Regions from separate parts of the Paenibacillus sp. KS1 genome, predicted to be linked through region 1. Evidence: riboswitches for the same ligand, from Rfam matches in the RefSeq annotation. Region 1 holds a riboswitch; each other region holds the start of a gene.
What was found. Region 1 has a riboswitch for cyclic di-GMP ahead of BBG47_RS00640 (4'-phosphopantetheinyl transferase family protein). Riboswitches for the same ligand answer to the same signal wherever they lie in the genome.
Positions count from the first base shown of each region.

Region 2: another riboswitch for cyclic di-GMP. It lies ahead of BBG47_RS16880 (CAP domain-containing protein); the one in region 1 lies ahead of BBG47_RS00640 (4'-phosphopantetheinyl transferase family protein).
Region 3: another riboswitch for cyclic di-GMP. It lies ahead of BBG47_RS15465 (VWA domain-containing protein); the one in region 1 lies ahead of BBG47_RS00640 (4'-phosphopantetheinyl transferase family protein).

Region 1 covers NZ_MAIS01000001.1:133,946-144,450, reverse strand. The annotation lists gene BBG47_RS00645 (non-ribosomal peptide synthetase) at 1-5,319, opposite strand, end outside; gene BBG47_RS00640 (4'-phosphopantetheinyl transferase family protein) at 5,310-6,065, opposite strand; cyclic di-GMP riboswitch class I at 6,149-6,235, opposite strand; gene BBG47_RS00635 (stalk domain-containing protein) at 6,804-9,896, opposite strand; gene catA (type A chloramphenicol O-acetyltransferase) at 10,126-10,505, opposite strand, start outside.
Region 2 covers NZ_MAIS01000049.1:21,539-32,043, reverse strand. The annotation lists gene BBG47_RS16890 (alpha/beta hydrolase family protein) at 1-154, opposite strand, end outside; gene BBG47_RS16885 (SpaA isopeptide-forming pilin-related protein) at 455-5,449, shown strand; cyclic di-GMP riboswitch class I at 5,579-5,669, shown strand; gene BBG47_RS16880 (CAP domain-containing protein) at 5,797-6,855, shown strand; gene BBG47_RS16875 (class D sortase) at 6,928-7,545, opposite strand; gene BBG47_RS16870 (NAD(P)/FAD-dependent oxidoreductase) at 7,731-8,663, opposite strand; gene BBG47_RS16865 (alpha/beta-type small acid-soluble spore protein) at 8,740-9,027, opposite strand; gene BBG47_RS16860 (SGNH/GDSL hydrolase family protein) at 9,191-10,303, shown strand.
Region 3 covers NZ_MAIS01000043.1:1-10,505, forward strand. The annotation lists partial or broken gene BBG47_RS15465 (VWA domain-containing protein) at 1-1,887, opposite strand; cyclic di-GMP riboswitch class I at 2,039-2,126, opposite strand; gene BBG47_RS15470 (ABC transporter ATP-binding protein) at 2,567-3,490, shown strand; gene BBG47_RS15475 (ABC transporter permease) at 3,480-4,178, shown strand; gene BBG47_RS15480 (cold-shock protein) at 4,415-4,615, shown strand; gene BBG47_RS15485 (TVP38/TMEM64 family protein) at 4,926-5,576, shown strand; gene BBG47_RS15490 (hypothetical protein) at 5,731-6,549, opposite strand; gene BBG47_RS15495 (YbjQ family protein) at 6,893-7,207, shown strand; gene BBG47_RS15500 (cold-shock protein) at 7,349-7,558, opposite strand; gene mug (G/U mismatch-specific DNA glycosylase) at 7,842-8,357, shown strand; gene BBG47_RS29940 (hypothetical protein) at 8,569-8,742, shown strand; gene BBG47_RS15510 (MarR family winged helix-turn-helix transcriptional regulator) at 8,934-9,386, shown strand; gene BBG47_RS15515 (ABC transporter ATP-binding protein) at 9,499-10,505, shown strand, end outside.

The sequences.
Region 1 (10,505 bases):
CACGCCGACCGTTGTCAGGCCAAGCAGCTCCTGCCATAGCTCGGCAAGCTTCATCTCCGTCTCACTGTCAGGCGCTACATAACCGGCTCCTGTCCACTCTTGCTTCGATGGCGCAGGGAGCTTCGCGCGATCGATCTTGCCGTTCGTTGTCAGCGGCATCTGATCGAGGAACGCATAGTAAGTCGGGATCATATAATCCGGCAAATGATCAAGCAGATGCTGACGAATATCTGCAGCTGTCACCGTGCCCTCCGTAACAATGTACGCACAGAGCGCCTTTTGTCCAGGCGACTCCTCAATATCGGTAACGAGTGTTTCCTTCACGAGCTCATGAGTTCGGATTTGCGCTTCAATTTCACCAAGCTCCATACGATATCCGCGAATTTTCACTTGATGGTCTTTGCGTCCTAAGAACTCGACTGTTCCGTCCGGCAGCCAGCGAACAAGGTCGCCTGTCTTATACAGCTTCTCTCCAGCCTTGAACGGACTGTCGATGAACTTCTCGTTCGTCAAGTCCTCGCGATTCAAGTAACCACGCGCAACGCCATCGCCGCCGACCCACAACTCGCCCGCTACGCCAATCGGCTGCAGCTTGCCATAGTTGTTCACGACATAGGCCGTCGAGTTCGCAATCGGCGCTCCGATTGGAATCGATCCGTCCTGCTCCGCTGCAATATGGTGGCAGCAGGAGAAGGTCGTATTCTCTGTCGGTCCATATCCGTTCACGATTTGAATTGGCGCACAGGCATGAAGCACCCGGTAGATATGCTTCGGAGACAATACATCTCCGCCAACGAGCAATGTTCGCACAGGTTCGAATAAGCGCTCATTTTTCTCAACCAACTGCGTGAATAACGGTGAAGTCAGCCACATCATAGTGATGCCATGCCGCATAATCGCTTGTTCCAACTGCTCAGCATCCAAAATCGTCGGCTTGTCAACGAGTACAAGTTGAAGTCCGTTCAGAAGGGCTCCCCATATTTCAAATGTCGAAGCATCGAATACGAGAGAACCGGTCTGCAAAATGCGATCATCCTCTTGGAATGATACGAAATTCGTATTCTTCACAAGGCGAATCACGTTGCGATGGGTGACCATAACTCCCTTTGGCTTCCCTGTCGATCCCGATGTGTACATTAAGTACGCGATATGCTCAGGATTATTGAGGTCATCTATGTTTTCCGTTGACTGTACAGCTAGTTTCGAATCCGTGAAACTGATGCTGCTCAGTCCTTCAGGCAATCGTTCAGCCAAATGGTCGCTTGCGAGTACGATATTAACACGGCTGTCCTCCAGCATATATTGAATCCGTTCCTGCGGATAATCTGGATCGATCGGCACGTAAGCACCGCCAGCCTTCAAGATTGCGAGTACACCGATAATCATTTCTGGTGTGCGCTCTGTGAACAGACCAACCAGCTGTTCAGCCTTCGTCCCATGCTTCTGCAAATAATGCGCCAAACGATTGGCCTCCGCATTCAGCTCCGCATAGGTAATTTCGCGTTCACCAGACACAAGCGCAACGCGATCAGGCGTTACACGCACCTGTTCCTCGAACAGACTGTGTACAGTCGCATGGCGAGGATATTCGGCAACCGTATTATTGAAGTGGTGCACGATTTCTTCCCGTTCCTGATCCGTAACCAGTTCAAGTTCTCCAATGCTGCATGACGGCTGCTGTGCCGCCTGCATAGCAAGCTGCTCGAAGTGCCCTGCCAATCGTTCTACAGTTGCTCGTTTGAACAGCTTCGAACAGAATTCAAAGTTGCATTCGAGTTCCTCTTCACGCTCGATCGCCTCCAGCGTCAGGTCGAACTTCGATGTGCCGTTATGATAAGGCAGCTGTGTGAAGACGGCATCTCCTGCTTGAAGCGAAAGATCCCCCATGTTCTGCATGACGAATACGGTATCGAACAATGGATTGCGGCTTACGTCCCGCTTCAGCTGCAGGCGTTCAACCAGGCTGTCGAGCGGGTAATCCTGATGCTCATAGGCAAGCAGAAGCGTATCCTTCATCTCATTCAAATAATCAGCAAAGGCCTTGCCGCCCTCTGGGAAGCTGCGAATCGGCAAGGTGTTGACGAACATGCCCATCATTCGATCTACATCAGTATGTGTTCGAGCAGCAATCGCACAGCCGACAATCAAATCCTCCTTGTCCACATATTTGGACAAGAGCACATTATATACCGACAACAGCACCATATAGAGTGTAGTTCCTTGACGGATAGCCAGCTGCTTCAAGCCTTCCACCGTCTTGGCAGACAATGCTATACGCACCATATCGCCTTCAAATGACTGCACATTCGGACGAATATAATCGTACGGAAGATCCAGCAGCGGGATGTCCCCTTCAAGCACACTCAGCCAATACTGTTCATGTGCTTGTTCATCTTGTACACGCGTGGACTGCCATTCCGCATAGTCCTTATATTGCAGCTTGATTGGGGCCAGCTCCTCGCCCTTATAGATTGCTGCCAGTTCTTCTGCAAACACACTGAGCGAGGTTCCGTCGAAGACGATATGATGAATATCCAGCATCAGTACGTAGCGGTCTGCTTCCATTTTCGCAATCGCAGCACGTAGAAGCGATTGCTCCTCCAACTGGAATGGACGGACGAATTCATTCGCCATTTCAGCAGCAGTACGGCCCTCGGCCTCTATAATCGGCACATCGAAAGCAACTGTCTCATGCACCTTCTGTACGATCTGTTCCTCTTCCCAATGGAATGAAGTACGGAATGCTTCATGGCGCTCTACGATTTGGTGTAGAGCCTTCTTCAGGCGGCCGGTATCCAATTGGCCATTCACTTCGTACACAAGTGGAATGTTGTAGGCCATGCCAACTCCGCCCCGCTGTTGCAGCGCGAACATACGCGTCTGTGCTGGCGCGAGACGATAATGCGCCTTCTTCTCGGCTGGCGTTATCGATTCGTATTGTTCTTGTGCTCCTCCGTCGATAATTGCAGCAAGCTTGCCGACATATGGATTCGAGAACAATTCCTTGAAGGACAACGAGATATGGAAATCAGCTGCGATGCGTGCTTGCAGCTGTGCCAGCTTCAACGAATGCCCGCCAATCTCGAAGAAGTGATCCGCTGTGCCAATTGGAGAGATGCCAAGCAGTTCCTCCCAAATCGCAGCAAGCTTCTTCTCCGTATCCGTTACTGGAGCTTGATATTCGGTTGACATGCGCTCCTGCTTCTCAGGCTGAGGCAGCTTGGCCCGATCAATCTTGCCGTTGATCGTAAGCGGCATGCGCTCCAAGAACATGAAGTATGCCGGCACCATGAACTCAGGCAAATGCGAAGACAAGTACTCGCGCATTGCACTCGCTGTCATGCCTTCTTCCGCTACAATGTAAGCACAAAGAGCCTTCTGGCCAGGCGACTCTTCAAAAGCTACAACCAGTGCTTCCGTTACTTGCTCGTGCGTATGAATCTGCGCTTCAATCTCACCGAGCTCCATGCGATAGCCGCGAATCTTCACTTGATGATCTTTGCGTCCGACGAATTCCAAGTTGCCATCTGGCAGCATGCGCACAAGGTCACCTGTTCTATAGATTCGTTCGCCAGCTATGAATGGACTATCCGCGAACTTCTCACGCGTCATCTCATCCTTATTCAAGTAGCCACGTGCTACGCCTTCACCGCCGACCCACAGCTCTCCTACAGCGCCAATCGGCTGCAGCATGCCGTAATCATTTACAACATAAGCGGTTGAGTTCGTAATTGGCGTACCGATAGGAATTGTCCCGTCTCCCTCTTCCTTCATCAGATAAGAAGTAGAGAAGGTTGTATTTTCAGTAGGACCATATATATTCGAAATCTCAATCGGTGCACAGTCCTTAGCCGCTCGATAGAAGTGCTTCGGCGACATCAGCTCTCCACCGACGAGCAATTGGCGAAGCGGCGCAAATATGCGCGGATTGCGATCAACCAATTGAATGAACAGCGCTGTCGTCAAGAACATAATCGTAACCCGATGGCGGACGAGCGCTTGCTCCAGCTGCTCAGCGTCCAGTATCGTCGTCTTGTCGATAAGCACGAGCCCTAAGCCATTCAACAAGGAGCCCCAGATTTCAAAGGTTGAGGCATCGAACACAAGCGATCCTGTCTGCAAAATACGGTCGCCTTCGCCAAACTTTACGTAATTCGTGCGCTTCACTAGGCGAATGACATTGCGATGAGTCACCATGACACCCTTCGGTCTTCCTGTCGAACCGGACGTGTAAATGATATATATAAGATCTTCTGGCTGATTCACAGATACCAGATTATCGCTAGATTCATCAGCAAGGCTCGGGTTATCCATATGAACCTGCTCGATGGTATTCGGCAAATCTATATCTGACGATCTGCTAGTCAGTACCAGCTTCGTACGACTGTCTTCCAGGACATATTGAATGCGATCCTGAGGGTGATCGGGATCAAGTGGAACATAAGCTCCTCCCGCCTTAAGAATCGCTAAGATACCGACAACCATCTCTGCACTGCGCTCTGCCATAATACCAACAGACTGTTCCCGATCGATGCCAAGCTTCCGCAGCCTGCGCGCCAATTGATTCGCACGAGCATTCAACTCGCAATAGGTCAACTCGCGATCATCTTCGATAACAGCTACTCGATCCGGATGCATCTGAGCCTGTTCCTCGAACAGCGCCTGAACCGTGAATGTATGAGGATATTCAGCTCGCGTCTGATTCATCCCCTCAATTAACTGGCGCTTGTCCTGCTCTGTCAGCATTTCCAGCTCGCCAATACGCTTCTGAGGATGCTTCACAGCTTCTTCCAGCAGCTGCAAGAAGTACTCACCCAGCTTCTCTACCGTCGATAACTGGAACTGATTTTCCTTGTAATACATTGTGAACATCGGTAATGCGCCCGTTCCAGCAGCATGCTGAATGCAGCCGTGCAGGTCACATACCTGCTCTCCCTCTGGAAGCACGGGCCGAACATCTTCTCCGTACCAGCAATACGTTGCCACATCACTGTCAGAAGCTATTTCAGAGCAAGTCAGGTTACGTCCTTCTGCGCAAGCCGACAAGCTGTTATGAATGCTCATAATTCCTTGCAAGGTTACGTCATCCTGACTGACTACGGTATGGTTTGCATTGCCGTGTCCCGCTTGAACGGCATGAAGAGTTACTTGCTGCGAGTTGTAGAACCGGGACAACAGCGTTGCCCACGCACTGAACATGACGGATTCCAACTTGACCGAATGCTCGGTCGAATGCTTCTTCAGAAGACGCATTGTCTCCTCAGGCAGCTCGATAGAATGTACGTCATAGCCTGCCAATCGTTCTACTGTCAATTCCATGAAAGCCAATTCTCGTCCTCTCCTTTGTACGATCCAACCCATTTCGTAAACCTATGAGTCAACTGCTCCCATGTGATGTACTCTATTTGCTTGGCAAATTCCATATGCTGTGCACACACAGTCATACTATAGCCTGTTACAGGAACGACATATTGCTTTACATAATTATGATCAACATTCCATAATTGATTATGCTGTATAGGTACAGCTGTCTCCTGCACAATCTCGAATGTGCTGGGAGGCAGGCTAAGACCCGTTCCTAATGCCTTCAGAACACTTTCCTTAGCCGTCCATATGTAAAAAAACATTTCCTGACGCGCACGACTGTCGTTCGTATTTGCAAGCAATTCCAACTCACGCGGCGAGCATATCAGCCTAGCCACGTCCATTTTCCATTCTCCTGCTTGCTCAATATCAATCCCGATTGGCGCTTCATCCAATGCCACTGCTATGAACGCACCGGCGTGAGAGATGTTGAAAAATACCGGATCACCCTCCACATATGGCTTGCCGAAGGGATGAGTGTGAATAACAAGTTCGTTATTCGGACACTTCAAGGTTCGGCATAGCAGCATGCGGGCCAATATGTCAGCCGCAACCGTGCAATAAAGATCTTCACGGTTCCGAAGTCTATCTAACCTTTTGTATTTTTCAGGTGTAACGAACGGGATAAATCGATCCATCAATGAATCTATGTCTTCGTAGGAAGTACACTCGTCCCATTTTAGCAACACAATTTCCATCATTTACCCCAGCTTCTGTGCGCAAAAAAAAGGCCATTCTGCATAGCCTTGTCACCGAATAACCGTTGTGTAGTTACCGCAACATTAATGGCAACCCGGCCGCCGTAATCCGTGAAGATGTTAGGCCCGCGGCTTTGCGTCCTCATCTTTCGAAGAGTTTGCCTTTCAATCCTGATGTTGTTCTTCTTGATGTATCCATTGCGTGTTGCAGATCGATTATCAGGCAAGAATGTCATAGCAATGTTACGCACTAGTTCTTGTGACATGTATCGCGTGAATAGGTCTAAAGTACATATTACATATCAGCATGTTGGACGGTCGCATCCCCTATCCAACTCAAGACCCATATTTTATATCGGTTGCTCGAATGAAAAGATTAATACTTTTTCATAACACTTTTCAATTTTTCGACACGAAAAATCATTTTTTGTCATTTTGTAGTCACTTTCAAGGTTGTTTCACCCTATTTCCGACAAAAACATCCCTATCCATTCCTACCTCACTCCCATAGATTCGTGCAATTATCTCCAACTGCCTCGACACATTTGTCGATTCTCCTATACAACCGCTACTGTTTACCCCCTCTACGCTACCAATTACCTAATAGACAGCACTGAAGTCATTTCTTACTCATTACACAACTCTCTTGTACTCTTGGTGATACATAAAAAGCCTCGGAAATCATTCCGAGGCTCTTATTGAATGCCATCTATCTATCTTCTCTATTTCACATCATGGGGATTAATATCCGTCACCAACTGTCATTTCGTTGGATGCAGTGGACAGTGCATTCACTGTTGCATTGCGCCCATCCGCTACGGACATAACGAATACTTTATAGGCAACGCCGCTGCGAATTGGATTTCCATATGCATCATTATCTGACAGCGAGAACATTCTAGATTCTTCGCCAATTACGCTTACTCCTCTTAAACGATTCGCCTGATCCAGGTTGAAGGAGTTCGCTGAGCTAGAAGGAACGACCATCAATGCATAATAGGCAATCCCGCTGTCGTTGCTTGGCTTCGAGAAGGAGGCCTTGAAGTTATTCCCCCCTTCTCTTGTCAAAAACACATTCGTAGGTGCCTGCACGGATTGATCTACCAAGGCAAATTCACCAGAAGGCGAAGACAAGGCATTCGAGGAGCCGCTTCTATTGTCAGCTACCGTAAGCACGAATACTCGGTAAGCAACACCTTTTTGAATAACATTACCTTGAACATCCCGCAAACTGCTAGTCAGCGATTGTCTCACATAGCCGCTTTGGTTCCCAACCCGAATATAACTTGATGAATTCACAAGTCCCGCACTATATGCGTCGAATGCATAGGACTGATCTGCGCGAACGGCCATAATACGGTATTCATTTACGTATGAATTACTGGATGGTGCATTAAAGCCTACTTCAATGTCGCTGGCATTGCCGTTTTTGCCAATAATCTTCGCTTCTACATTCGTCACGACATCAACCGAGGCATTGCCTTTAAGCGTCACCTCTGGAGATGGAGCAGACAACGCATTGTTCGCTTGACTATTGGAGCTTACAGACAGAACAAATACCCGGTAGCTGTTGCCGTTGCGAATCGGTGCTCCATCTACATCTCTTGCATCCTGATCGAATACATGTGACAAGCTGCTGCCACTCCGATACACGACAGCTGAGTTCCAATTGTTAACTCGATTGGCCTCTGTTAGATTAAAACGGCTTGCATTGGAAGACTTCACGACCATAACGCGATAATGGTTCACATCCGATTCATCTGCAGCACGGTTGAATGTTACACTCAGGTTCCGTCCATCATTGTAGTTTCCACCCATACTGCTTGCCGATACGTTCGTTGCAGGGTACACCGTCGAATTGTTAGACAACGTAATCGTATCTGAGGCGCTGGACAGGGAATTCACATAACTACCGCGTCCAACAGAAAGCACATATACTTGGTAGCTGGTTCCGTTACGGATCAGGTCCCCATCTACGTCTCTCGCAGTAGAGCTCAGCTTGAGGCTAACGTCTCTGCCATTCGGGTTCATCGACGTATAATTGTAGCTGGATACGTTGTTCGCTTCGGATACATCAAAGCGGTACGATCTGCTCGTCTTCACAACCATAATTCGATACTGGCTAATATTCGATTCATCCGAGGCCCGGTTGAAGGTAACCATCATATCGCGGCCGTCATTATAATCTCCGACATCACTTACTCTTACATTGGAAGCACTGTACACCGTTGAGTTATTCGAAATATTGATGGAATCAGATGCGCCCGACAATGCATTGTAATCAGAGTTGCTATTCGAAACTGACATGACGAACAGACGGTACGTTTCCCCTCTGCGGATTAGTGAGCCATTCACATCACGCATATTAGATGGCAATGTTGAAGTAATGCTATAGCCATTCTTCGAGACATCATAATAATTGCTAGATGAAACCCGGTTAGCTTCATTCAAATCAAAGCGATAAGCATCCGAATATTTCACTGCAAAAATCCGGTAGTAGCTTACGCGCGATTCATCGGAAGAGCGATTAAAGCTGATCTGAATATCGCGTCCATCTCCATAATTACCCACTTGGCTGACCTTCGTAATCACTGGAACACCAGCTGATTGTCCAAGCGTGATCGAAGATGAGCTGGAGGATAGCTTATTAACATACGAGCTCGTATTGCTGACAGCTACGACAAATACGGTATAAGGTACGCCATTGCGAATTAAGTCACCCGCTGTATCTCTAGTTGTCGAACTCAAGGTTGTCGTCAACGTCGAGTTGCTGGACTTCGGAACGGTCGTATAATTATTGCTGGATACGCGGTCTGCTTCATAAGCATCGAAACGAGATGCATCCTTCGTTTTGACGACCATAATCCGATAATTTTGAATTGGGCTGTCGTTAGAAGGACGGGAGAAGCTGACCTGCATATCACGGCCGTCGTTATAATTCGCCACATTGCGCACTTGCACATTCGTTGCCGCTGCAACCGCGTTGTCGCCTAACGTAAAGGTTGAAGATGGGTTCGAGAGCACCTGTTGGTTGCTCGTTCTGCCCACTGACAATACATAAGCTTCATACTTCACATTCGTACGGATGTAGTCTCCATCTACGTCACGTGCTCGGGAATCCAATCTGACTACAGGATCGTCACCGCTCTTGTTTACTACGGTATAATTGTTGGAAGATACCGAACGAGCCTTGTTCAAATTAAAGGAGTTCGACGCTTTAACAATCATGACGCGATATTGATCAAGGTTATTTTCATACTGTTCCTTGGAGAAGCTGACACGAATATCGCTTGCATCTCCGGATTGGCCTGAGATCTGTGTTGTCACATAATTGACGCCTCTAAGATCGCCGGAGTAGTCGGGCTCATCTGGGTATGTCGGACGATCCGGGTATGTCGGCGTACTGCCAGAAGTCACACGCACGACTTTTTGATAATTGTCATAGTTGATTGTTGCGCCCAACGATTCACTAACGAAGCGTACCGGAACCATCGTTCTGCCCTGCATTGTATTGGCTGGAACATCCATATAGACAGTTTTGCCATTGACCGTTGCCGCTGAGGAGCCTAGTTTCAGAATTACTGAGGTGCTCCCTTTGTAAGCTGATACCTTCTTCGTTTTGTAATCGTAGCTTACACTGGCGCCAAGCGACTGGAAAATAACCGCCATCGGCAATAGCACACGGCCCTGCGTGTATACTGGCGGCTGATCGGTATTAATTTTGCTTCCGTTCACATATACGGTGTAAGTTGCAGGCGCTGCTTGCACAGCTGTGGGCGTTACCACCGTAAAGCCGAGTGCCGCAGCAACAAAACCTGACACAAGTTTCTTCACTTTTTCATCCTCCTAAGTTGCAATCATATCCAAGTCTAAAATTACCACCTGCAACTTAGATGCATCAAACAAGGAAAATGTTTCATACTCCTTTATAATTTTTTTAAATTGTGACAAAACTGTGTCAGACCATCATTCACCGACTCCACATCAATGAAAAAAGCCGTTGGAACAACGGCTAATTATGGCCTTGTTCCAACGGCTTCATTACTTTGCTCAATCATGTGTATTAATTCGGATCATCTAGCCACTCCTTGCTATGATCAGCGAATCGCTGCAGCTCGCCAACAAATAAGCCTGCATGATACCCGTCGCATACCGCATGATGCAGCTGCAAGGATACGGGCAGCAGGACTCGACCCGTTTGCTCGAAATACTTTCCGAATGTGATGATCGGCAACAAATACGTCCCCTCATTGAACACATTCAAATTGAATCCCGTAAAGCTTACCCATGGAATGCAAGAGATAGGGAATGTATTTGCAGGCTGATCCTTTTTACCAAGTAGTCCTTTCACCTTGCCATACTGCCGTACATCCGCTAGGTAGCCTTCGTGGAAAGCATGGAATTTTTCTGTATATGAGGCCCATAGACTAGAGAACGTATTGT
Region 2 (10,505 bases), on a different contig from region 1:
ATCGATAACCCTCTTGCCACAAGTGCAGCGTGAGAATGGACATGCTGATTGTACTGGCTACGATGCCGGTTAGCCGGGGCAGTTTGCGTGTAAGTAGAGTACTTATCAATAATGCAAAGCAAGAGAAAGCCAGCAATATTTCATAGAGCCGCATAACGTTCCTATTCCTCCCGTTCTTCAGAGCGTACTTGCCTCTGTCTATTGAGCGTAAAGGGTGAAGATTAAGGAGAGGTCGATCGTTCGTTTAAAATTCGTTTAAAGAGTGAACCGCGTATGTTTCAGTTTTTGTTCAGAATCATGGATTATTGTGTAAGTAGACTCTCGCCTAATCGTTGAAGCAGAAGCAGCCTATACATAGAGCCGGTAAGGAAGGGGGGAGCTGCACTTTATTAACCGATTACGGGAAATGAAGTTGAAGCTCGAACTAAAGCTGAAGAGGTGAATGTTACGAGACATGAAAGAACGTAGAAAGACCTTATATGTATTTTTAGTAATTGCGTTGCTATTAAATCTTGTGTTCCCACCTACTATGGTGAGTGCATTTGATGGATTGCTAGATGATAGCTCTAATAGTCTGACGCAGAGTGTGACAGATGCGACTTACGGCAATGCCCCTAGTGTGGCGAAGGCAACTTATGGGGAGATCAAGGAAAATATTATAACGAAAGTAACCATAAAGGATAAGGATGGTAACAATATTACCAAAGTCCGCCCTGATATCGGCGATAAGGTACAAATCATTCTTGACTGGAAGCTCGATGATGGACATAAGTATGGAAATGGTTCAACATTCAAGTTCAAATTGCCTGATCAATTTGGAGTGGATCGGGAGTTAGTTGGTGAACTTGAAGGAGGAAGCGGAACTGTAGGTACTTACGTTGTAACGAAAAATGGTGAAGTGACATTCACCTTTAATGATGAAATCGATAATGGTCAAGGTTTGAACGGTTTCTTCGAAGTTTGGCGAGAATTTGACGAAAGCAAATTCGATGGAGGAACGAAGCAAGAAATCAAGTTTGATGATATCGGATTTTCCTTCGTAATTAATTTCAAAAGTAAAAATGAAAGCAATATGACCAAATCTGGCTCACCAGATAAGACGAGAAATCCGAAAAATATCAATTGGAATATCGAACTGAATCGAAACAGTGAAAAAATGATAAATGCAGTATTGGGAGATGAGCTTCCAAATGGCTTAGTATTAGACAAATCCTCCATCAAAATATACGAAGTCAACGTTCGTCGTGATGGTGGTGAAGCGATAAAGGGAGCCGATGTTACTAGCAAGTTTACGATAAATCCTGATGATTCCAAATTCAGTATTGCGTTTGGCGATATTGATCAGGCTTATCGAGTTGAGTATGCAACGATAATTACTGATTTGTCGGGCTATAAAGATGGTACAAACTATCGAGCAAAATCATTTAAAAATTCAGCGAAGCTGACAGGAGATACGCTTCCCAAGCCCTATGAAGTTACAAAAGAAGTGGAAATTACATTCAGCAAACCGTTGAACAAGAAATCAGTTCATTACGATTCTAGTACACAGACGATTACATGGACAATTGAGTACAACTATAATGAGCGAACCATTGATCAAAAGGATGCGTGGATTAAGGATATCTTCGATAAGAATAATCCTCAAAAGCTGGATGAGACGTCATTTGTCGTTAAAGAGATGACAATCAAGGATTCAGGCGCAGCTGTGGAGAAATCAGTCCCTGCACTTGATCAAGGGAAAGATTACATCGTCGCATCTACAGCGGACGGTTTCGAGTTGAAATTCAACAAATCGATTAGCAGTGCCTATAAAATTGAATACAAAACGAAATCTGTTAACCGCGTGTACGACAGCACAGAGGTTACGAATAGTGTGGAAATACATGATGGTACAACAGAAGTCGGAAAACAACCGATTGCTCAGGTCATTTTCAGCAAATCTGACGGTGTTGTTGACTTTAAGAATAAAGAGGTTACTTGGACATTAACAATTAACTCTGATAGTAAAGAAATGAATAAAGTTAAAATTGAGGACACATTCAGTACGAATGTATTTGATTTTGTACCAAGCAGCGTTGTAATTGAAGAGGTTGGTACACAGAAGAAGCTGGTAGCTGGGAATGATTACACCGTAACAAAGACGGCTGCAGGCTTTGAAATTCTCATCGAGCAAATCAAAACAAAGCACAAAATCACATATGTAACAAAGTTTGATCCTAATAAATTTACCAAGGAAGAAATCAACACGGCAAAACTTGTGGATTGGAATGAAAAAGATCCTCAGATTCCTTACATCAAAGTAACTGGAAAAGCGAAACCGGATAAATATACGGTTGCAAATGGAGACAAAGCAGGCAGCTACAATGCGATAACAAAAGTGATCACATGGCAAATTGACTTCAATTACAATTTGAATGAGATTAAGGAAGCGGTCGTTAAGGACTTCTACACAGAGGGGCAAGATTTTGTAACGGGTTCCTTGAAGGTGTATGAATTAAATCTTAAGGGCGGCGTAGATGACGTTGAGAAAGGAAATGAAATCAACGATTATACGTACCAAAATGTGAGTGAAAACGGTCAAGACGGTATCGTCATTACCTTCACGAAGAAGCCCTTAAAAACGGCATACCGTATTACGTATGAAACTAGTTTGAAAGGTAAACAGGTATACAAAACTTATAAGAATAATGCAAAAGTGTATGATATGGGCGATGCCGGAAAGAAAGTATTCGAGAAGTCGGCAGAAGTTCCACCGGCATTTGGCGGAGAGTATGTATCCAAGAAAGGCGAGCAAGGCAAAGGTGAGAAGTCTGATCTTGCATTATGGAAAGTTTTCATTAACCGAAGCCAGTCCTTTATTGACAAAGGTGCGGTTCTAACAGATACCTTGTCAAAGGGTCACACATTGGATCAAAAATCGATTAAGCTCTATAAGCTTGGAGCGGGAGAGGCAGGAGCACAGACTGGCGGAACACTGGTTGAGCCTCTGGACAGCGTAGCGAAGCTCGAATTTAACGGGCAAACCTTCACGCTTACGTTCCCAGACAGTCTGGAAACATCGTACCGATTGGAGTATCAATCCTATATTGATGCTAATGACGGTGATGTCATTACCAATGATGTGTCTTTTAAGGGGCAAACAGTGGGTCAAGGCAACAAAGAGGCACAAATTCAGGTGAGCCTCTCTGGAGCTGGAGGAGGAGCAATTCCTTCTGGACGCGGTAAATTAATTATTAAAAAAGTAGATGCAAACAATGAGAAAATCACGCTACCAGGAGTTGAATTTGAACTCTATGATCAATCGGGAACTGTCTTACTAGAAAAATTGGTTACTGATAAGAATGGTGAGGCAACTTTTACAGATAAGAGATTTAGAAAATATAAGCTCAAAGAAGTAGAAGCGCCAAAAGGATATTTTATTCAAGGTGATGGTTGGAGCTCTGTTTCGTTCAAAAAAGACGAGCAAATAGAAGTCATCAAAAACACGAAAGGCGTATGGGAATTCGAGTTGACCAAGGTCGATGCGGATTATCCATCCAAGGGGCTGCAGGGTGCCATCTTCAAGCTTCAATTAAAGGATGAACATGACGTGTATCAGGATGTTCCTGGTAGAACGGATGAGCAGACGGATAAAAACGGGAAGCTTAGGCTGAAAGAACTCCAACCCGGAGGCAAATACCAACTTATTGAGGTAAGGGCTCCTGAGGGATATAAGTTGGATTCAAATCCAAAGCCAATACAATTTGAGATTAAAAAGGATCAGACAACATTAGCAACGCGTACGGTTGAGAACACACCACTTCCTGGCTCCATTACTGTAACTAAGAAAGATGAAGCTGGCGGTGCGTTGCTCTCTGGTGCGGAATTTGTCCTTAAAGATGCGAAAGGAAATATCATTGCTACGAGGCAAACTGTTGCAGATGGTATCCTGAACTTCGAAAATTTAAAGAGCGGCACCTACTATTTAGTAGAAAAGACAGCGCCAGAAGGGTATGTGCTCAATACTCAGCCGATTACAGTTGAAGTCAAGAACGGAACGGACACACCGGTTACCGTCTTGAACAAACTGGTTCCAGGATCGGTGAAAGTCATTAAAGTGGCGGCAGGTACGAATACTACACTCCCTGGTGCAGAATTCCGTATCCTTGACGCACATAAGCAGCCAGCCAAGGATCAAACAGGCAAAGAATTGACACAGTTGGTAACGGATGAACATGGCCAATTAATCATTACGAATCTGAATCCAGGCCAATACTTCGCGCAAGAAACGAAGGCACCGGTAGGGTATGTGTTGAACGGTGATTTATTCGAATTCACAGTAAGCAAGAAGGCAGTAGCTGAAGTGAAGGTACCGAATACACGTGAGCCTGAAGTGCCTAAGACCGGAACTGCTAAGATGGTTAAAGTTGATGCGGCCAATGAAGAAAGGAAATTGCCAGGTGCGGAGTTCCGTTTGCTGGATGCGAATAAGCAGCCAGTCAAGGATCAAGCAGGCGTGGAATTGCCGCCGCTTATCACGAATGAGCATGGCGAAGTCACGATTCCGAACCTGTATCCGGGCAAGTATTATGCAGAAGAAACAAAGGCTCCAGCCGGATTTGTGTTGAACACGGAATTAATCGAGTTTGATGTGAACGCTGGCAAGGAAGCAGTAGTCATTGTGCGTAATACACTCGATTTGCCGCCGACGGGTTCAGTGAAGCTGATTAAGATTGCTTATGAGAATAAAGAGAAAAAGCTGTCTGGTGCCAAGTTCCGCCTTCTGGATACGGAGAAGCATCCGGTTAAAGATGAGGCAGGAGCAGAGCTTCCGATCTTAACGACGGATACAAACGGAGAAGCATCCCTTCCAGCCTTGAAGCCGGGTAAATACTTCTTCGAGGAAACAGAGGCTCCAAGCGGTTATATTCGCAACACTACATTGAATGGGTTCGAAATTACGAGAGGGCAGTTGACTGTCGTTACGGTCGAGAATGTTCGTTATACCGATGGAGGGGGAGGGGGCAAGACGGATCCTTACGAACCGTGGGAGCCAAGCAAGCCAGGCGACAAGACACCTCCTAAGACAGATCCGAACATTCCAACGATCCCTGGGCAGATCGTCGATCCTACAGATCCAAAGACGCCAACAACGCCAACAAATCCTGGAACGACAACTGACCCTGATCAGCCTACGGTACCTGGGGAGACGACAGATCCCGACACAGGAAATACGACGGAGCCGGGTGGAAGCAAGGGCAATCCAGACGGTGACAAGGATGATGAAGGAAATCCTGATGATGCAGATCTAGGGGGCAAGACGGATTCGAAGAAGCCGAATCCTAAGCCGGGCGGCAAGCTGCCGCAGACCGGTGAAGAAGCCCCTGTATCGCCAATCGTCGGTATGATTCTAATCACTGCCGCAGCACTCATGTGGATTGCTCGGAAGCGATTATTTGTAAGACGTTGATGTGATGACCCGCTAAGGAGAGTTCCTTGGCGGGTATCCTACTATTCTGTCCACATACAGAAGATTACAATCGTTCAGGAGTGTACAAGCAGTTCTGTTGCATGTTACCATAGACATATAACGGTTACATTTGGATAATGGCAAACCCTCGCGAAAGCAGGGGACGCAAAGCCACGGGTCTAATGCATTTACACAATGCGATGACAGCCGGGTTGCCCTAATTGCGACAATACGAGCGTCTATTTAAGTGCGCCGCCATTAGGGTGGCGCTTTTTGTATATATAAGAAGCGCCCCTGGTGTTCATCTCATTCGAGCGGATAACGTCAAAGAATGGGAGATGGTAAGAATGCGGACACGTTGTACGGCAACAACTGACAACAACGCAAACTGGCAAGTAGAAGCAAAACAATCATTGGTAGGCACCAAGCGACGAATTGCAATAGGGCTTAGTGCTGCATTGCTGTTCGGCATGTTCATGCCACAGCCAACTCTCTATGCAGCGGATGAAACAAGCGGAAGCGGAGCTGCTGCATCAGAATTGAATGTGCCACAGGTGGCAGGAGTCAAGGTTCAGGGCATTTCGCTCGGTATGAGTGAGAAGCAGCTCTTCGAGCGACTGGGACAACCAGCACGCAAAGACGTAAGCGAGTACGGGTTCGAGTGGTACATCTATAACAAGGATTATAAGCAGTATGTGCAGGTCGGTGTGCTCAACAAGAAAGTTGTAGCTCTATACTCGAATGCTAAGGCTGATTATGGCAGCATTGGATTTGGTTCGACGAAGCAGGAAGTTACAGCAGCCTACGGGTCTTCCATCAGCCGAATTAAGAAAGGCAATACCATCTATAACTACAAGGATAACGGCGGAACATACAGTATGCACAAGGTAGGCGACGCTTATGCGACGGTGTTCTATGATGTGAGTCAGCGCGGCACGGTAACAGCTGTCCAATTCATTGCTGAAGCTGTGGAGTTGTCGTTCAAGGGTTACTTCGGTACGCCTAGCGAGCAATTGCGGACAAGCTTCGAGCAGCAAATATTCGATCTAGCGAACGCAGTTCGCGTACGCAATGGCAAGAAGCCGCTGCAATGGAACGATAAAATCGCAGGAACAGCACGCAAGCATAGCGGTGATATGGGAGAAAGAAGCTTCTTCGATCATAATAATCCGGATGGCAAGTCGCCGTTCGATCGAATAAAGGCAGACGGAATCGTATATAAGTCCGCAGGAGAGAATATTGCCGCTGGCCAGACGAGTGCCATCTTCGTTCATGAGAACTGGATGAACTCGGAAGGGCATCGTGCTAACATATTAGGAGATTATTCGCGAATGGGTGTGGGCGTATTTTTCGGAGGTAAATCGAAAGTCTACTATACGGAAAACTTCTATACACCACGAAGCTAGCAGGCCGTGGTAAAAAGACGCCTTCAATCCAACAGAAACAGTAGTTTGGAGGCGTCTTTAATTGATGCGGCGTTATGGAGTCTTCTCCATGACAGCCTTCACAATAAGCCGGTGTGTGGCTGTGTCGATTGGATCACAGGTGATGAGTGTCAGCTCCCGATCCGTTGGATTCTGATCGAGAACGGACAGATCTTCTGGGGTCACGACGGATTTCGATTGCACGGTATACGTGTAGGTCTGATCCGACGTTTCTAATTGAACTTTATCCCCCTTTTTCAACTCATCGAGCCTGTTGAAGTGTCTGCCGAATGTCAGACTGCGATGGCTCGCCAATACAAAGTTGCCGATCTCGCCCGGCATTCGGCCGGGGACAACGATTCCACTTCCAACCTTGAGAGAAGCAGGTGTGGCTCCTTCTACCATAGGTTCTCGCAGATCGATTTTGTCGATCGATATTGCCCCATATACAAGGAGACCGTCAATGGATTTAGGCTCCCGTTTTTTTGGTGTGATTGAATCGGTTTGTGTCTTGGAGGTTACTTGAATGCTGTCTTGCGGCAAGTTGTCCCACTCAGTAAGAAGCCGAAGCTCTCTTTGTTGTTCGTTGTATTGATTCCACTTCGGATATAGGATAAGAGCTAACCCAGCAAAGAGAAACAATAGAGCCGTGAAACCAAGCAATCTGGACATGTTTTGATTCTTCTTCGTAATAAGAGGCACCCCCTTAACGCACTATGTCTGTGCCTCTATTGTACCGTATGTAGCAATATGTTTTCCATAACCCACCATGATGGTAGGTGCGGTTCGTAGGGAATCGGATAGCAACAGTGAAACTCAATTGCAGCAATCTGATGCTGGAAGGTGGCGTTAGCAATCTAAGGTGATGAGGATCCTTCCTTAGGGGAAACCTGCTGAAGGATTGCTTTATGCATCCAAATGGCAGCTTGTGAACCTTCCGCCATTGCAATCGTAACCTGTTCCGAATGCACACATACATCTCCTGCTGCCCATACGTTGGGGACATTGGTCATTTTCGTACGTGGATCCACCATAATGTGTTTATTTTCATGCCGCTCTATCCCAAGCTGTTCTGCGAGGGAGGACTTCACCTCATTGCCTCCGAAGGCAACAAATCCACGCTCTCCATTAATGATCCTTCCATCGGAAAGTCTCACGCCACTGAAGACACCTTCTTCCTTACATACTACTTCTTCAATCTGTGCTTCAATTACTTCAATCTGCTGAGCGTCCAATTGGTGCATTTGATCAGCAGACAAGGGCTTCTGCTCGTGATTCACATAGACGACGTCACGGGTCCAATACAATAGCGTTAGTGCCATATCAGCTCCGGTAGAGCCAGAACCAAGCACAATGGTTCGCCGACCGCTCACTTCATAACCATCGCAATCAGGGCACACATACACCGTAAGGCCTAGGCAGGGCATGAGATTGGGCAAGGATGGAAGCCGATCCATGATTCCAGTGGCGAGCAGGAGTGTACTTGCTGTGAAGAGGCCGTTCTCTGTTGTCGTCACGGTGAAGCCATGTTCGCCATTAGGTGCGAGACTCGTCACGGTATCTTTAAGTAGATGTACGCCTAACGATGTGGCCTGCCGTTTACCCAAAAGACGAAGCTGAGTACCGGACACTCCCTCAGGCCATCCGAGCACATTATGGTAGGAGCGGCATATCGTAGATCTGCCATAACCACTATCGATCACCAGCACGCGGTGTCGGTATCTCCCCAGCTGAATGGCAGCTTGCAGCCCGGCTATGCCGCCGCCGATAATAATGCTCTCATAGCACATAAGCAGACACTCCTACCGTTTCTGAATGATTATTTCATGAAATAATGCCTGGCATGCCAAGAAAGAGATCTTTATCTTACTTCCCCTGCTGCTTTGTTAAATTCTCCTGAGCAAGGCGAATCATCTCCCGCACCATCGAGCCGCCGATTCGTCCGCCAACGCGGCCTGCATCTTCCGTTGACAACTGTCCATTGTACCCTTCTTGCAACGGCACACCCAGTTCCTTAGCTACCTCATATTTGACATCATTCGGCCGGTTCGGATCTACTGCAAATCCTTCGCGGCGCATGACCTCAGCTTTAAAAGCATTGACACTGTTCTCGGCACCTGTAACAAGCAACTTTCGCCGACTTCTTCGGGACATAACCTTGTTCCTCCTGTGTCTTCAAAATTAATACTCTTCATACATTCCCCCTCCCAATCGAAATTATGTAAGAAGTGAAGAGGAGTAGGGATATACTATGGAGAATTAATCCAGTGAGTAAGTGTCTGTTTGGGTAAGCACACCATTCGAGAGGAGCTTGCAAATGGATTCGGATTATCAAGATGTACAAGTGAAGGAAGCAGAGTTAACGGTGGAGCAGCAGAGGACGAATACATCCGATGTGATCTGGTATTCGCCGCTTGAAGCACCGTTCGCAATTGCTGGATTACACTGGCTGTCTACGGAGGGGAAATATCGACGTCTCCCCGTTTCGCCAGAACACAAGATTCCAGAGGGAGTCGACTGGCTGGCGGATCATACAGCAGGTGGTCAGATCCGCTTCGTGACGGACTCTTCGAAGCTGTTCCTGCGGGTGAAGTTGTCTGGCCCACACGACATGTATCATATGTCGGCGACGGGGCAGTGCGGCTTCGATTGCTATGTGGAAGCGGATGGACATCTCCACTACCGAAGTACGACGGCAGGATGGAATCCTAGAGATTCTGAGTATGAGTCTGTCCTATTTTTCCGAGATGAAGCACAGAAAAGGCTTGTCGTTCTGAACTTCCCGCTGTATCAAGGGGTAGAGGAGATCATGGTCGGGTTGAAAAGGGATGCCATCGTGGAGTCCCCGCCTGCTTATGAGGATCCAGGCAAGGTTATTGTATACGGAACCTCCATCACCCAAGGGGCATGCGCCATGCGTCCTGGAATGTGTTACACGAACATTCTTAGTCGAAGAATCAATCGTGAATTCATTAACTTAGGCTTCTCTGGCCATGGAAAAGGAGAGGCCGAGCTAGCTCATATTATTGCATCTATATCCGATCCAGCTTGTCTTATTCTGGACTACGAAGCGAACAGCGTCTCTCCAGAACGATATGCGGAGACACTGCCGCGATTCGTACGGATTTATCGTAAAGCGCATCCAGAAGTTCCGATTCTTATATTATCGAGACTTGCATTCTCCTTCACACGCTTCGATGAGGAGGACTCCAGACTGCATCAAGTACGCAAGCACATGCAGATGACGTTAGTGGAATCCTTGCGGCAAGCAGGGGATCGTCATATCTACTTCTGTGATGGTGAACAGCTTCTTCCACAGCATGCTCTTGAATGCTTCGTGGACGGCACTCATCCTACCGATCTAGGGTTTGTGCAGATGGCAGATGGACTGGAGCCTGTGCTGCGAGAAATACTGGCAAGAAAATCTTAACAGTAACATAGCTTTACACAATAAGCAGGGAACTAGTTGCATACGGAATGATTCAGAGGTGGTCCAACCAAGGGCCGCCTCTTTTTTTATCGTATTAGCGTTGTTGGAAGAAGCAGAACCAGACAATTGCGATGAAAAAAGGTATGTATGTAGGAACGATTATGAGAGGCTTCTATTATTTGAGATTCATATAGTAATAGGA
Region 3 (10,505 bases), on a different contig from region 1:
ATAGGTTACTTCCGCCTTCTCAGGCGTGTAGCCTGGGATATCCAGAGCTTTCAACGTAATGGACTCGCCAATTTTACCTGAATGAGAAGTGTCATCGTTAGCGATGGACTTGCCCGTATCCTTATCGACGAACTTGATCGTGATAGGGAGTGCTGTCTTCTTGTAGAAGAAGGTATACTCGTTGTCCTTGGCCTTAAATGTGTATTGAACTTCGGCGTTCTCAGGCGTGTATCCCGGGATGTCGAGTGCCTTCAACGTAATCGTCTGTCCGTCGGTGCCGGAGAGCGAAGTATCGTCGTCAGCGATGGATTTGCCAGAGTCCTTATCCACATACTTAATTGTTAGCTTTTGTGGAGCTAGCATATATCCGAACCATACTGTTTTGTTAGGTTCCTGCAGTGTTAACGTTTCTTCTGTAGGGTCGGTGCCCTTTTTCAACACATAGTTATCAAGCTTCGGAGCAGGAACCTTGTACTTCGGCCCTATATCCAGCGCATCCTTCCCATTGACAGCGAAAGACTCGCTGTACAACTGCTCTGCAAGATCCACACGTTCGACAACCTTGCCGTCTGCGTTAATAGGCTCGCCTTGTTCATTAACCTTGTAGCCTTTAACAAGAATGGAGCCTTTGCCGAAGCTGACTTGAGGCACTTCAAAATCTTTTGTTGTACGTTGATGATTCACATCTGTATATTCCATGGTGGTTCGTCCGTTTGTCGGGTAATTGACATCAGCACTCGGATTTTTAGAAGAGTCCATTTTGATGGTATATGTCAGGGTTGCCGGACTTCCCTCTACGATGTTGCCAACGTCCCATACAAACGTTTCCGAAACTGAATCCCATTTCACCGTGCCTTGAGATGCTGTATAGTCTTGCTTTTCAACAGGTGCATTACCTTTGAAAATAAGGTTAAACATTTCACCCATCGGATCCTTGACTATAGCATTTTCAGCCGCGTAAGAAATTTTCCCTGCCAGTTCAGAGAAGACCTTCTCCAGCTCTGCGCTGTCAGACGGGTAATAGTTGTTTGCTGAAGCGCTGTTCTTTAAGACATATACAGCGTTAGCATCACTGCCGACCTCGAGCCCGATCGAATAAATGGTGATTCCTGCATCCTTGGATGTTTTGGCTTGAGATATCGTAGGAATTCCATTGTCCTTAACCGTATATTTATCTATCTTGTATCGATCTCCGAACAAGCCAGAGGATAAATCATAGCTGTTGCCGGAACCGATAGTCTTGGTGTAGTCAAAGTTGGAAAGTACAAAGTTATACTTGTTATTGGGCCATGAATAAGGAGCGGCTTTTTTTGCAGGAGAACTGAACGTTGGCGCACCGTCACTAAGCAGCACAATAAATTTATTTTTAGCTGAACTCTTTGTAGTTAGTAACTGATGTGCTGTGTTGAGAGCGCCTTGTATGTTTGTCCCTCCGGAAGCCGAGATACCCTTAATATTGTTCAGGAGCTTTTGTTTGTCATTCTGGCCAAGAAATCCGGATGATGTGTCCTCTGCGCTGGTGCTAAACGTGACAAGAGCAATTCTTGTTTTGACGTTGGACAAAAGCAGTGTGTTTACAAATTTCTCCGCTGCTTTTTTGGCATTGTCTAACCGTTTGTAGTTTTTCATACTGTCTGACTTGTCTAAGACAAGTACGACATCGGTGTCACCGGCTTCAACGTTCTTCCCTTCGGCGGTCAGAGTAATCTGCCACTCTCCTGGCGTCCCGGTTGGCTTCGCTGTCTTGCTTAATTTCACAGCACCTGGCTCTGGCCAAATTGGATCACGTGCGGCTGCATCTGCACTTTGCAGTGTGTGAGGAATAAACCCGAAGAACACGGCAAATACGCACAGCCATGTTACGGCCAACTTTACTCTACGTTTCATTCAATTCGCCACCTCATTTTTTCATTTTATTCCTCCCCTACCGAAGTGAGTCCATGCCTCCTCATTCTTATTTATATAGCTCAACGGACAGTTAATTCCGCCAGAACTTCATATAAATAAAAAAAGTCCAGCTGCAAGTAACAGAATTGTTAGTTGCAGCCGGACTATCATAGGTCGTACGACCGTTAGACTCCGAAGCTTTGCGGCCTAATCTTTCGATTAGTGTGCCCTATGTGATTGATCAATCATAACACTTCTTATTCAAGCGAAGATGACTGTAATCATAGGCATAGGGAACTATCAAGCTCAATATAGGTTACGAGGAACAATTTGTCAATGATAAGAAAATACTAGTTTGTATACATACTACAAGTATTAACCTACTAGAGTTGATTCATACCTGATAATAGATAATCAATCTATATGCCTCCAACTTTATAACTATTCATTGCTATCAGAATGGAAATAACGGATTGAATTGCTCCAATGCCCGTACGATAATGAGTAGAGCAGATAATCTAGCAATCGGCTTCAGGAATACCAAGGTGTGTCGAGTGAGACTGAATGAAGAGCAAATAGAGCTTAAGATTTTTGTAAGGATTGAGTAAGGAATTAGAGAGGAATGCCTCATACAATAAAGTCATCGGGAAGCACGCATTGAGCGGGAGGAGATACTGGCATGACGTATTTATTACGTACACATCATTTAACGAAGACGTTCCAAGGTAAAGAGGTCGTCTCGAATGTGAATATGAACATCCGTCAAGGAGAGATATATGGATTTTTGGGTCCGAATGGGGCCGGTAAGACAACAATTATGAAAATGATTACGAACTTAATTAAGCCTACAATGGGTCAAATTGAAGTATTTGGGGAAGCGCTAGCCCCCAAGTCGTATCATCTGCTGGCTCGGATGGGGACAATTATCGAATATCCTGTATTTTATGACAAGCTGTCGGCACGAGAGAATATGGAGCTGCACTGCGAGTACATGGGATATCACAACATGAAGGCCATAGATGAGGCATTGGAGCTGGTGAAGCTCAACCATGTGGGTGATAAAGCAGTTAAAGATTTCTCGCTTGGAATGAAGCAGCGGCTAGGGATCGCCAGAGCGATCACAACGAAGCCGGAGCTGCTTCTATTGGATGAACCTATTAATGGGCTGGATCCGATAGGGATTAAGGAAATACGCGATTTGCTTCTTATGCTGAGCAGACAATATGGTACAACGATATTGATATCAAGTCATCTGCTGGGTGAAATTGAGCTAGTTGCAGATACGATTGGTGTCATTAATAATGGTCGATTAATTGCAGAAGTGTCTATGGACGAGGTTCGTATGAAAAATAGCGAATATATTGAGATTGTGACGAATGATTGCACGCGAGCTGCGTTCCTGCTCGAAGATAAACTAGGCATACACAATCTACGAGTCATGGACGAGCGCATAATTCGAGTATATGATCCGAATATCCAGCAGGGTATGCTGACGAAGGAACTGGTCATGAACGATATCTTAATCGAATCGATCCATAAGAAAAACAGCTCCCTAGAGGAATACTTCTTATCATTGTTGGAAGGGGGCGATCATGTTGCGTAATTTGATAGGTTTGGAGCTTCGCAAGCATCGCATAGGAGGGTATATCCGAAACGCGATTATTGCAAATATTGTCGCGATTGCCATCTTATTCTTGATGTTATACAGTCCTAACATGATGGAAGAAGTTGTTTTCGCGGATTACACTGCCCTTTTTGTGGGTGTGGATTCATTTGTACGAATGATCTTTATCGTCTTTGCAGCAGTATTGATATCTCGGTTCATTATTGATGAATATAAATCAAAGACAATAAACATCCTATTTATGTATCCAATAAGTCGGAAAAAGATCCTCCTCAGCAAGTTGGCCATTATCGCCATCTTCACATTTAGCAATATTATTGTGTCTGAAATTGTGCTCAACGCGATCTTGTTGACAGCAAATGCAATTGTACCCATTATACAAGAGCCCCTGACTTTGTCGATAATTGGGGGAGGGGCATTGAAGTTGATCATGAATGCAATGGCTGCAAGCATTATGAGCCTCATTCCGCTATATTTTGGCATGAAAAAATATTCGACACCGACGACGATCATGTCTTCCTTGCTCATTGTTTCCATCGTGTGCTCGAATAATGGGGGAGTCTCGCTGAATTCAATCATTATCGTTCCGATCATCTTGGCACTGATCGGTGCATTCGTAATGTACATGACAATAAAGAAGGTTGAGCACGTAGATGTGGTTAATTAGTTGAATACGCTGACGTTGTCTGAGCCTGAGAAGACTTGGACAACGGGAAATTAAAACAAATTAAAAAACAGGAATTGCTATTTGGGTAACCATGTGGTAAGATGACTATATTCAAATTTGACCTGATTCACATATTGCAGAGGGTTATTTTGAAGCTAGAATAACCTTGTCCAATATGTGAATTTTATTTATTTATGTAAATAAGAGGTCATGTAAATTTTAGGAGGTATTTGTTCATGCAAACAGGTACAGTTAAATGGTTCAACGCAGAAAAAGGTTTCGGTTTTATCGAAGTTGAAGGCGGCAACGATGTATTCGTACACTTCTCCGCAATCACTGGCGACGGCTTCAAAACGTTGGACGAAGGCCAACGCGTTGAGTTCAACGTAGTTGAAGGCAACCGTGGACCACAAGCTGAGAACGTTGTAAAGCTGTAAGACACGAAATTACAATGCCCCAGACCTAAGGTTTGGGGCATTTATTAATTTTATGCGGCAGGGATGCCGTATGAATAGCAAAGAGCCGTCCTCAGGGGCGGCTCTTTGTGTTTCTGCTTCGCTTTTGTTATATTCGCAGCCACGCCATTTATTTGTCGATCTTTTTTGTTGTAGAGGCAGTATAGCGGGGATGAAGTATGTTATGCTATTGTTCGAAGCGAGCTTATGGCGGCTTCCTCTCGTATGACAATGGCAATCATATTGAGCCATTTCGGACAGATAAATATAGAGGCTGGTGGATACGTACAACATGGAACTATCCGAGATAACTTCTTATTTTACCGAAGAGCATTTGAAGGCGTTGTTGGAGCAATTCCGTTCCTTCGGGCCGCTGCCGGGCATATTACTGACGTTCATGAAGTCCTTTATCCCGCCGCTGCCTACCCTCGTTATTGTAGGTGTGAATGCTGCAGTATATGGGTTGTGGCTCGGATTTCTCTATTCATGGATTGGAATCGTGAGCGGCTGCATGCTGACGTTCCTCATTGTGCGCAAGGCAGCAGGCCACCCGTTGCTCGCTCGCTGGGCTGAGAAGCCGAAGGTGAAGAAGAGCATGCTGTGGGTGCGTCATAATGCATTCAGTTATGTCTTCTTGCTTAGTATTTTCCCAGTAGGTCCCTTCGTTCTTATTAATATGGTCGCGGCTGTTGCGCGCATGCGAATCCGCTCCTTCTTCATTGCGATTCTCTTTGGCAAGGCGCTCATGGTATTCTCCGTATCCTATATTGGTCACGATATACAACGATTTATTGATCATCCGCTGCAACTTATTTTTGTCGTCCTATTTATAGGCCTGTCTCTGTTGATTAGCAAAAAAATTGAAGCACGCTTCACGCGGCATACTTCTGATGAAGAAGGGCATATAGACGCTGCCTTAGAACAGCATAAGCAGTCAGTGTAGAAGGGCGATTAGGGTCTCGGCTGGAGGTAGAATGATTGCGCCCTTCCGTCTAGTCAACGTCGCAGCTGCATGTGAATGATGATCCCCGGATAACTCCGGGGATTTTTATTTGCGACCATCTGCAGTTGGCGTGAACCGTAGAGCCTGTATTATGTCATGAAGTGAAGGTGCCTTTTGCTTTGTTTACAATTTCCGTAATACGTGACTCGTGCTGCTCTAGCTTCTTTTTGGACTGATCGATTTGACGAATTAGGGAGACGAGGGATGTTAGCGACTGAAGTGAACTTTTGGCGTCTCCCTTCTTAATTGCTTGATTGAGCGATGACCATAGTGGCGTAGTGCGTTTCTGTAACTCACTAACCGTGCTTCGTTCTGATTTCATTTGGGCATTCACGGTATTGATGCCTGCCAGAATATCACGTACGCGTTTTACGAATTTCGATTTGCTCTCACGTGCCTTCTTTACTGCTTCTACCTTTGTTTTAATGTCCATTCTTGCTAATTGCACTGCGGCCTTCACAATATCGCGCTGCTTGCGCAGTATTTCTTTTTTGTCGTCTTTTTTGGAGCCCATGCGGGATAGCTGATCGTTCAGGAGCTGGTATGAAGCGAATAGCGGTTCGTAGCGTTGTCTTGTTTGCTTTAGAGAGGCTTCCAGTTTATTAATCTTGTCGGTATCCCAGTGTTGAAGCTTACTGCGTACATTAGTCAGGTTTTCTTTATTTTTTGCTTGCACCTGCTTCAGGGTGTTGTCTCGTTGCAGGCTCTGATTTTGCAAGGAAATGAGCTCGCTGTACATGGAGTCTATGGAGCTGGCTTGGGTTGGGGTAGCGGATTCAGCTATCTTGGTCAATGCGGTCTTCGCTGTGGGGGATAATTCCTTGTTTGCTGCATGCGATACAGCGGATAGCAATGGCTGTAGAAGCAACGCGGCGAGCAGTACTGCTGAGACTTGCCAACCTCTCTGTTTCATTTGTAAACCTCCTCTTGGTCGTTAACTTCAGGACAACAAAAAAACCCGCAAGAAGGGCATGATTGCCCATTCCTACGGGTGCTTCCGTCGCAAGAAATTACGATATATTATTTACATGTAAAATATAACCAAATGAATAGGGTCTTGTCAAGGTAGTCTGGATATCTGATTGGACAGAGAAGAGGCATCAACAGATGCATGTTGCAAAAATGTAAGTAAATGAGGGTGGATTGTCATATTAATCAATAGGTACTGTGAATGGCTCGTTGTATACTGGATACTATAGAAAACAGTGAATGTATGAAGAACTTCAAGTTACCCTACCCTTAGGAGGAATGAAATGATGATCGTAACGACAACACCATCGATTCAAGGCAGAGAAATTGTAGAATATATAGATATTGTAACGGGAGAGACAATCATGGGCGCCAACGTCGTACGGGACTTCCTTGCCTCTGTGCGTGATGTAGTAGGCGGTCGCTCTGGTGCATATGAGAGCAAATTGAAGGAAGCGCGTGTCATTGCGATGGAAGAAATGAAGGATGCGGCAAGACGACTTGGCGCCAACGCAATTGTCGGCATTGACGTGGATTATGAAGTGGTGCGAGAAGGCATGTTGATGGTTGCAGTAAGCGGTACGGCAGTCGTTGTTCGTTAGTACAAGCGCTAGAACATAATAAGAATAAATAAGAGGTCTGTGTCTCATTGTGAGCGCACAGACCTTTCGCTGTAAAAAAATGCGGCCAGCCTCAGTCCATAGACGGATGAAGCCAGCCGCGGACGTCGAAGCTGAGCGATTCTACTTCGTGTGGGCATAATTGGTGTTGTTCGTTAGTGTAGGGAGCATACGCGACGATTCAACCATTGTAGACTGGCAGATCGGGCAAATGGGGGTGTCGTCGAATGTGAAGTTCTCCCGCATCCAACAGGAGCAGCCGTCCTGACTGCATTGCCAGATGGATGTTTGCTCCTCGGGAACTGGCTCGGGTTGTTTTTTTGCATAGTACATGGTAGAACCCTCCTTTTATTTGTGCGCGCTGATGAGATGGGATAAATAAAAGCGCGGGCTGAATGAAAAGAACTGCCCCTATGGACAGCCCTTCTATTCACGGTTGACTCGGCAAGTTCCAAGTATGTCTGCAAGCGCAGTCGGTACAGTGAAAACGAATGTTATGCAGCTCACGAGCGTTTTCGCATGTTGCCGCTCTTCTATTATGTGAGTCGACTTCGAAAAATATGCGAAATTTTCTAATTTCTCATGATGTTGTAAATGAGTGAAGGAGGTCATGTCGATGGATTTCATTCCCGATCATCTTGCCCCGCATCTGCGTATTGTGTTCGTTGGTTTCAATCCAAGCTTGAGATCAGGGGCAACGGGGCATCATTATGCGAATCCACGCAATCGATTCTGGCAGATCATTTATCGAGCAGGTCTGACTCCGAGGTTGTTCCAGGCGGAGGAAGATGGCGATCTGATTGAATTAGGCTATGGATTTACGAATATTGTTGCCCGTCCGACTCGAGCGGCTGCGGAGATAACGGCAGAGGAGTATGCGGAAGGGCGCCAGCAGCTTCGTCAGAAAATTGAGATGTATAAGCCGAGGATCGTATGTTTTGTCGGAAAGGGTGTGTATGAGAAGTACAGTGGGCGTGCGGGCATCAATTGGGGTGTACAGGCAGATCCGGTTGTAGAGGGCGTATATGAGTTCGTCGCCCCTTCATCCAGTGGACTTGTCCGTATGAAGCTGGATGAGATTGTAAGCATCTATGCAAGACTAACAGAGGCACTTGATCCCGGTGGCGAATGATGAAGAATGGGCTTATATTTGATGCAGGGGACTAACAGGGAGTAAAAGCGAGCATTATTACAAGCGAACCGTTCTGTTTCATGAAGATGATGCTTCTTGCGGTCAGATGCGGCAGGAAGAGGGAACACCACATTTTTCTAACAAGAGTCTACTCCTTATACTTAAATAGGCTTAAATTGTGCACGTACAACAAGCGAGGAGTGACTTCTGTTTGAGTTACGAACAAATGTTAGATAGACGAAATGAACTGTTAAAGCGGAATATCCAGCAATACATTGCACAGGACAATCAGCACGGACTGAATTCACAAGAGCAATATTTGATGAATCATATGATTAAGGAGCTTCATCAGAACATGCATGATCTGCATGCTAGCCATAAATAAGGCAGTATGTAGGACTGTTGATGATATACGGGAATCGGGAAGAGAGCGTCTGCGTGAGCAGATGCTTTTTTTTGTGCAGGCTACGTACGGTTGAGGGGGTTGTCTGCTGCTTGAATCCGATTCAGCTCTGTGGTAGACTACTGTCACAAAATAAGTAGTCGGCTAAATAAATGAATGGGAGTTTATAGACAATGGAAGATACGTATTTGGATTCGTTAGAGGTGTTGCTGTCACAGGTTGTGCGGGCATACAACAATGAAATGATGAAGAAGGTGCAGGATGTGGGCATCCATCCTGGGCAGCTGCCGATGCTGTTTCTGCTTAGTGATCAAGATGGGCGGAGCCAGAAGGAATTAGTGGAGAAGGCGAAGATTAAGCCAGCAACGGTTACGGTGATGCTGAATCGTTTGGAGAAAGCGGGGCTCATCGAACGCCGTGCGGATGAGGAGGACTTGCGGGTTTCCCGCGTATATTTGCTGCCAAGAGGCAAGGATGCCGTAGGGCATGTGCAGGAGGCCGTGAAGGAAGTGGAACAGCAATGCTTCCAAGGATTCCGCGAGGAGGAGAAAATCCTGCTGCGTCGTTTCCTGCTGCATATGCATCACAATCTGTCTGCTCATGATGAAGAGAGGGTAGGCGAATAGAATAGCAGCCGCTGTTTGCTGTTAAAGGGTTTCTGCAATAAGGCTACGAGCCGTCCCCTCCTGCAGTTTGTATCATTAGTTGCCAAACTAACGTGAAAGGTGCGCTGTATTCATGAAACAGTTATTTGCTTATATCTTGCCTTATCGAAAAGCGGCTTTATGCGCGATGCTCCTCATGCTCGTTGAGGTCATATGTGATCTGATGCAGCCGACGCTAATGTCCCATATTGTAGATTATGGTGTAGTGAATCGGGATATGGGATATATCGCAAGAACAGGGCTCATGATGGTCGGCATCGCCTTTGTCGGTATTGCGGGTGGAATGGGCTGCGTTTATTTTGCGAGTATTGCTTCACAGCATGTTGGCGCAGATATCCGCTTAGCCATGTTCAAGAACATTCAGACCTTTTCCTTCGACAAGTTGGATCAATTCCATACTTCCTCTCTGATTACGCGCTTAACGAATGATGTCGTACAGGTGCAGAACGTCGTGCTGATGATGCTGCGCATGATGACTCGCTTTCCGCTATTGTTCATGGGAGGGATCGCGATGGCGTTCGCGCTGAACGCGCAGATGGCTCTTATATTCGTTGTAACGGTTCCTTTGTTGTTCGGGGCACTTATTCTTATTTTCCGCAAAGGTATTCCTCTATTCAAAAACGTCCAAACCAAACTCGATCGATTAAATGGTGTAGTGCGCGAAAATTTAGCAGGCATCCGTGTTATTAAAGCGTTTGTTCGCTCTTCGTATGAGCAGGAACGATTTGAGAAGAGGAACGCTGACTTGTCAGAAGTAACGGTGAAGGCTGCTCGAATTATGGCGCTTATGATGCCTGTTATGATGCTGGTTATGAATTTCAGTATTGTAGCTGTTCTATGGTTCGGTGGAATCAAGGTAGACGGCGGCAGTATGCAGGTGGGAGAAGTCATCGCCTTTACGAACTATATGATGCAAATTCTGTTCGCGCTTATGATGGTGGGGATGATGCTTATGATGCTGTCTCGGGCTAAGGTGTCTGCAGACAGAATATCTGAAGTGCTGAATACACAGACGGACATTTCAGATATCGCTGCTGTTCGTAACGTTGGACTGGAAGTGGAGCATGGGTCAGAGCATGC